Regions from separate parts of the Achromobacter sp. JCM 18799 genome, predicted to be linked through region 1. Evidence: predicted binding sites of a transcription regulator. Region 1 holds the regulator's gene; each other region holds the start of a gene.
The links. Region 1 encodes LexA, which represses DNA repair genes until DNA is damaged. Its sites were predicted from a motif close to ACTGTATNNNNATACAGT; they were not measured.
Positions count from the first base shown of each region.

Region 1 (2,267 bases):
CACCACGGCCATGGTGTCGGCCTTGTCGCGCATTCCGGTGCGCGCCGACGTTGCCATGACCGGCGAGATCACGCTGCGCGGCGAGGTCCTGCCCATCGGCGGCCTGAAGGAAAAGCTGCTGGCAGCTCACCGTGGCGGCATCAAGACGGTCTTGATTCCGGAAGAAAACGTCAAGGATTTGGCGGAGATCCCGGACAACGTCAAGAACCATCTCGAGATCGTGCCGGTGCGCTGGATCGACAAGGTGCTGGAACTGGCGCTGGAGCGCCTGCCGGAGCCCCTGGCCGAGGAAGAAGCGGTCAAGGAACCCCTGGTGGCCAAGCCTGCCGAACCGGGTTCGACCGACCCGGTGCTCAAGCACTGATGGAGCCGGGAGCGACGCCGCCAGTAAGCGGCGCTCCTCCTGGATGCAGCTTCCAACAAAAAACCCCCGCCAAGAAATTGGCGGGGGTTTTTTTATGCTGCGCAGGCGCAGGAGCTGTTGGTTCCTAGTGCAGCGCGTGCGTGCGGATCAGGCCCACCGCGATGCCTTCCAGCGCGAAATCCTGGCCAGCTTCGACCACGATGGGTTCGAAATCGGGGTTTTCGGGCAGGAGTTCTATGTGGCCGTTCTGGCGTTGCAGGCGCTTGACGGTGACGTCGTCGCCCAGGCGGGCGACCACGATCTGACCATTGCGGGCTTCCGAGGCTTTCTTTACGGCGAGTAGGTCGCCTTCCAGGATGCCAGCGTCGCGCATGCTCATGCCGCGCACCTTGAGCAGGTAGTCGGGCGTCTGGGCGAACAGGTTGGGATCGACCCCGACTTCGCGTTCCACGTGCTCGGCGGCCAGGATGGGGCTGCCCGCAGCGACGCGGCCGACCAGCGGCAGCAGCAATTGGGCCAGGCCCGGCATGGGCAGCGAGCTTTGCGTGGGGGCAGGGGAGGCGTCCTTCAGGCGGATGCCGCGCGACGCGCCGGCGGTCAGCTCGATGGCGCCCTTGCGGGCAAGCGCCTTGAGGTGATCTTCCGCCGCGTTGGGGGATCGGAAACCCAGGGCCAGGGCAATTTCGGCGCGGGTCGGCGGGAAGCCCGTGCGCGTGACGGTCTGCCTGATGAGATCCAGGATTTGTTGTTGGCGATCAGTGAGTTTGCTGGCCATGGCGATGATCCGGTGCTAGCGGACTGTACATATATACAGCGCCATTCTGGGGGACGCAGCGCAAAAAAGCAAGCTCGGGGCGGGCCATAAGAAGAAGCCGGCCCGGACCAAAAGAAAAAAGCCGGCCCGAGCCAAAAGAAAACGGGACCCGAAGGTCCCGTTCCTGGCTGCAGGCCCGCATGGGCCTGTGCGCGGTAAACGGCTTTACAGCACGGCCGCGATGCCCTTGGCGACTTTGTCGATGTTGCCGCTGTTCAGCGCGGCGACGCAGATGCGGCCGCTGGAAACGGCATACACGCCATGTTCTTCGCGCAGGCGGTCCACTTGCGCGGCGGTCAGGCCCGAATACGAGAACATGCCGCGCTGCTTCAGCACGAAGCTGAAGTCCTGCTTGCCGCCGTGTTCCTTGATCTTGTCGACCAGTTGCTTGCGCATCAGGCGGATGCGGTCGCGCATGCCGGCGAGTTCCTCTTCCCACATGGCGAAGAGTTCAGGCGTGTTCAGGACCGTCGACACCACCGTGCCGCCGTGGGTGGGCGGGTTGGAGTAGTTGGTGCGGATCACGCGCTTGAGCTGGCTCAGCACGCGGGTGGCTTCGTCCTTGCTGCCGGCGACGACCGTCAGCGCGCCGACTCGCTCGCCGTACAGCGAGAACGACTTCGAGAACGAGGAACTGATGAACATGGTCAGGTCCAGGTCGGCGAACATGCGCACGACCGAGGCGTCCTCGGTCAGGCCGTCGCCGAAGCCCTGGTAGGCGATGTCCAGGAACGGGACCAGATGGTTTTCCTTGACGACGGCGGCGATCTGCTTCCACTGGTCGGCGGTGGGGTCCACGCCGGTGGGGTTGTGGCAGCAGGCATGCAGCACGACGACGGTCTTGGCCGGCGCGGCCTTCAGGTCGGCCAGCATGGCGTCGAAGTTCAGGCCGCGGGTAGCGGCGTCGTAGTACGAATAGGTGCCGACTTCGAAACCGGCGCGCTCGAACAGGGCGCGGTGGTTTTCCCAGCTGGGATCGCTGATCAGGACCTTGGAGGTCGGCAGCAGTTGGCGCAGGAAGTCGGCGCCGATCTTCAGCGCGCCGGTGCCGCCCAGGGCCTGGGTGGTCAGCACGCGGCCGGCGGCGGC
Region 1 is NZ_AP043866.1:1,817,826-1,820,092, reverse strand. It holds gene lon (endopeptidase La) at 1-364, shown strand, start outside; gene lexA (transcriptional repressor LexA) at 489-1,139, opposite strand; gene ACZ5YA_RS08620 (amino acid aminotransferase) at 1,344-2,267, opposite strand, start outside.

Region 2 (2,267 bases), 2.3 Mb from region 1:
GTGGACGACGGCAAATCGACGCTGATCGGCCGCCTGCTGTACGACAGCAAAGGCGTGTTCGCCGACCAGCTGGACGCGATCTCGCGCGCCAAGCACAAGCGCGTGGCGGGCGACGGCATCGACTTTTCGCTGCTGACCGACGGCCTGGAGGCCGAGCGCGAGCAGGGCATCACCATCGACGTGGCCTACCGCTATTTCTCGACGCCCGCGCGCAAGTTCATCATCGCCGACGCGCCGGGCCACGAGCAGTACACGCGCAACATGGTCACGGGCGCGTCGACCGCCGACGTGGCCGTCATCCTGATCGACGCCACCCGCGCGGCCGACGGCGTGCTGTTGCCGCAGACCAAGCGCCACAGCACCATCGCGCGCCTCTTGGGCATCCGTCACATCGTGGTGGCGGTCAACAAGATGGACCTGGTGGACTGGGACCGTACGGTGTTCGAGCGCATCCGCGAGGCCTACGCCGACCTGGCGGGCAAGCTGGGCATCGAGCACTTCGACGCGCTGCCGCTGTCGGCGCTCAACGGCGACAACGTCGTCACGCTGTCGCCGCAAACGCCCTGGTACGAAGGACAGCCCTTGCTGGCCTTGCTGGAGTCGCTGGACCTGGCAAGCGATGGCCGCGCCTTGCCGTTGCGCTTTCCGGTGCAATGGGTGGCACGCCATGACGGCAGCCGCAAGGATGACTTCCGCGGCTATGCCGGCCGCGTCGCAAGCGGCGTGCTGCGGCCGGGCGACGAGATCACGGTGCAACCCTCGGGCGTGACGGCAGTCGTGAGCGAAGTGCGCGCCTTCGACCGCGCGCTGGATGAAGCGGTGGCGGGCGACTCGATCACGCTGGTGCTGGACCGCGACGTGGACGTGTCGCGCGGCGATGTGATCGTGCATGCGTCGGCGCCTGCGCAGGTCGCGCGCGAATTCGAAGCCGAGCTGTGCTGGCTCGATGCGCAGGCCTTGAATCCCGCACGCAAGTATCTGCTGAAGTCGGGCACGCGCCTGACCTCGGCGAAGATACGCGCGGTGCTGTCGCATCGCGACATCCACGAACTGCAGGAAGTGGAGAACACCGAGGGCACGCTGCGCATGAACGATATCGGACGCGTCACGCTCACCACGCGCGAGTCGCTGGCGGTCGATCGCTATGCCGATGTGCCCGCGACCGGCGCATTCATTCTGATCGACGAAGCCACGCATCAGACCGCTGCGGCAGGTATGTTGCGCTAATTCGCAAGAGGCCGGAAAACAACGGGCTTCCTGCCCCCGCAGAACCTGTTGTTTTTCTGCTAGATCCAGTATTGGTGCGGGTTTCCAGGCGATCTCGCCTGGTGAAAACGATTTGTCCGGACGGCGCCGGCGTCTTGCGGTAAAGTGGGGCTGTCTTACGAAAAGGCTTTTGGTGCTTGTCAAAACCACTGTGTTTTTGTACAGTAGTTTTCATGGCACGCACCGATCATTCTTTTCCCGCCGGTTCTGGGTCCCCGGCTGCCGCCCCCGCCGCCTTGCGCGGTCGGGGTGCGGTTACTAATGTTCGGCATCGCTTTCAACGCGATGACCGCGTGCAGGTCGACGACGGCTGGTCTTCCTCCGGTCTGCCCGCCGACTTCGTAGACTCCGTCCCCGATAATTTCCCCGAAGCTGCCGCCGGCGAGCAAGCCGCCCGCGTCATTCCCATCGTGCCGGATGCGCGCATTGCGCCGCCCGCTCCCAAGACCACGGTCACCGCCGAAGAAGCGCGCAAGATGCTGTCGCGCAACGATTCGCCCGACATTCCCTTCGACGTGGCGGTAAATCCGTACCGCGGCTGCGAGCATGGCTGCGTCTATTGTTACGCCCGGCCCACCCATTCCTACCTGGGCCTGTCGCCCGGGCTGGACTTCGAAACCCGGCTGGTGGCCAAGGCCAATGCGGTAGAGGCCCTGCGCGCCGAACTCGCGCGGCCAGGCTACAAGCCGTCTCCCATCAACATCGGTTCCGCCACCGACGCCTACCAGCCCATCGAACGCGAATGGCGGCTTACCCGCGGCCTGCTCGAACTGATGCTGGAAACCCGCCATCCGCTCACCATCGTCACCAAGAACGCGCTGGTCGCCCGCGACCTGGACCTGCTGGCCGCCCTGGCCGAGCAGAAGCTGGTGGTGGTGTACATGAGCATCACCACACTGGACGCCGGCATGGCCCGCACGCTGGAACCGCGCGCCGCCGCACCGTGGCGCCGGCTGGAAGCGGTACGCAGCCTGACCGACGCCGGCGTGCCGGTGGGCGTG
Region 2 is NZ_AP043866.1:6,679,056-6,681,322, forward strand. It holds gene ACZ5YA_RS31570 (sulfate adenylyltransferase subunit 1) at 1-1,227, shown strand, start outside; gene ACZ5YA_RS31575 (PA0069 family radical SAM protein) at 1,440-2,267, shown strand, end outside.
Region 2: a site for LexA is predicted at 1,415-1,432, ahead of ACZ5YA_RS31575 (PA0069 family radical SAM protein). Genes of this name have one in related genera too.

Region 3 (2,267 bases), 480 kb from region 1:
GTGGCGGGTCCGATGCCCGGCAGCAACTGCGCCACGCGAAAGCCCGCCATGCGGCCGCGCGGATTCTCCGCCCAGCGCAATATCGACAACAGGTCCTTCACGTGCGCGGCCTCCAGGAAGCGCAGGCCGCCAAACTTCACGAAGGGAATGTTGCGCCGGGTCAGCTCCAGTTCCAGCGCGGCGCTGTGGCTGGCGGTGCGGAACAGCGCCGCCTGCGACTTGAGCGTGGCCCCGCCCTCGCGCTGCGCCAGCACCTGGTCGGCCACCCAGCGCGCCTGGCCGGCTTCGTCGCTGACCGTCACCAGTTCAGGCAACTGGGACGACTGGCGGTCGGTCCACAGGTCCTTGGCGTAGCGCTCCGTGGCCAGGCCGATCACGGCATTGGAGGCGTTCAGGATGGGTTGGGTCGAACGGTAGTTGCGGTCCAGCGTGATGACCCGGGCCGGATTGGGAAACTGGTTCGGAAAATCCAGAATGTTGCGCACCGTGGCCGCGCGGAACGAATAGATGGATTGGGCATCGTCGCCCACCACCGTCAAACCGCGGCCGTCGGGTTTCATCGCCAGCAGGATGGCGGACTGCAGACGGTTGGTGTCCTGGTATTCGTCCACCAGCACGTGGTCGAAGCGCGCCCCCACGTCGGCCGCGATGCCGGGATCGCCCATCATCTCGGCCCAGTACAGCAGCAGGTCGTCGTAGTCCAGCACCTGCTGGTCCTGCTTGGCCGCGACGTAGGCGCGGAACAGGTTCTTGAGTTCGTCTTCCCATTGGGCGCACCAGGGGAAGGAGGTCTTCAGCACGTCGGCCACCGGCGTCTGGCTGTTGACCACGCGCGAATAGATGGCCAGGCAGGTGCCCTTGAGCGGAAAGCGCGACTTGGTGGACGACAGGCCCAGCTCGTGGCGCACCATGCCCATCAGGTCCTCGGCGTCGCCGCGGTCATGGATGGTGAAGGCTTCGGACAGGCCGATGCGTTGCGCGCAATCGCGCAGCAGGCGCGCGCCGATGGCGTGGAAGGTGCCGGCCCAGGGCAGCGACGGCGCCTGCTGCGTGGCGCGCAGCCGCATCACCCGCTGCAGCACCGAGCCCACGCGCCGCTCCATTTCCAGCGCCGCGCGGCGCGAGAAGGTCAACAGCAGCATGCGCTGGGGATCGGCGCCGTTCAGGATCAGGTGCGCGACCCGGTGGGCCAGCGTATTGGTCTTGCCCGAGCCGGCCCCGGCGATCACCAGCAGGGGACCGTCGTCCCCCGGCGCGCCGGCCACGCCAAACTCGGCGGCCTCGCGTTGGGCGGGATTGAGATCGGCCAGGGGATCGGGACGTTCGGCGGACGGGTTGGACGTATCGGTTTGGTCGGACATGGGACGGGGCCGCAGCATGGCGGCCGCTGAAAACGGCGAGCCCGGACATTGCCGGGCCACGAATGAACACTGTATATTTATACAGAATTTTTTCGATAAAGTCTGATTTGCCTGTGGCCATGCGCCTCTTGAGCGGCACCGCCTCCTGGACCGACCCCACCCTGCTGGCCTGCGGCCGCTTCTACCCGCCCGAGGTCCGCAGCGCCGAAGCGCGGCTGCGCTTCTATGCCTCGCGCTTTCCCATGGCGGAGGTCGATTCCAGCTATTACGCCATGCCCACGGCCGAAAACGCCTACTTGTGGGCGCAGCGCACGCCGGACGATTTCGTCTTCAACATCAAGGCCTTCCGGCTGTTCACCGGCCATCAGACGCCGCTGTCCGCACTGCCCGCGGACATCCGGCGCGAACTCCCTGACTGGCCGGAACCCGTCATCTACCACGACCGCATGCCCGCCGACCTGCGCGACGAACTCTGGCGCCGCTACCAGCTTGCGCTGGAGCCCTTGCGCATGGCCGGCAAGCTGGGCGCGGTGCATTTCCAGTTTCCGCCCTGGATCCGGCGCGATGCGCGCGGCCGGGCGCGGGTGGCCGACTGCGCGCGCCGCATGGAAGAACACCTGGTGTCGGTGGAATTCCGCCACCGCAGCTGGTTCGATTCGCCCGCCGCCACCGCGGACACCCTGGCCTTCGAACGCGATCTCGGGGTGGTCCATACGGTGGTCGACAGTCCGCAAGGGTTCGACAACACCGTCCCCGCGGTCTGGGAATGCACCCATCCGGAACTGACGCTGCTGCGCCTGCATGGGCGCAACACGGCCACCTGGAACGTGTCCGGCGCAGCGTCCTCGGGCCGCTTCCAATACGAATACTCGGAACAGGAACTGGCCGAGCTGGCCGAGCGCTTCT
Region 3 is NZ_AP043866.1:2,298,699-2,300,965, forward strand. It holds gene ACZ5YA_RS10855 (ATP-dependent helicase) at 1-1,361, opposite strand, end outside; gene ACZ5YA_RS10860 (DUF72 domain-containing protein) at 1,481-2,267, shown strand, end outside.
Region 3: a site for LexA is predicted at 1,430-1,447, ahead of ACZ5YA_RS10855 (ATP-dependent helicase). Genes of this name have one in related genera too.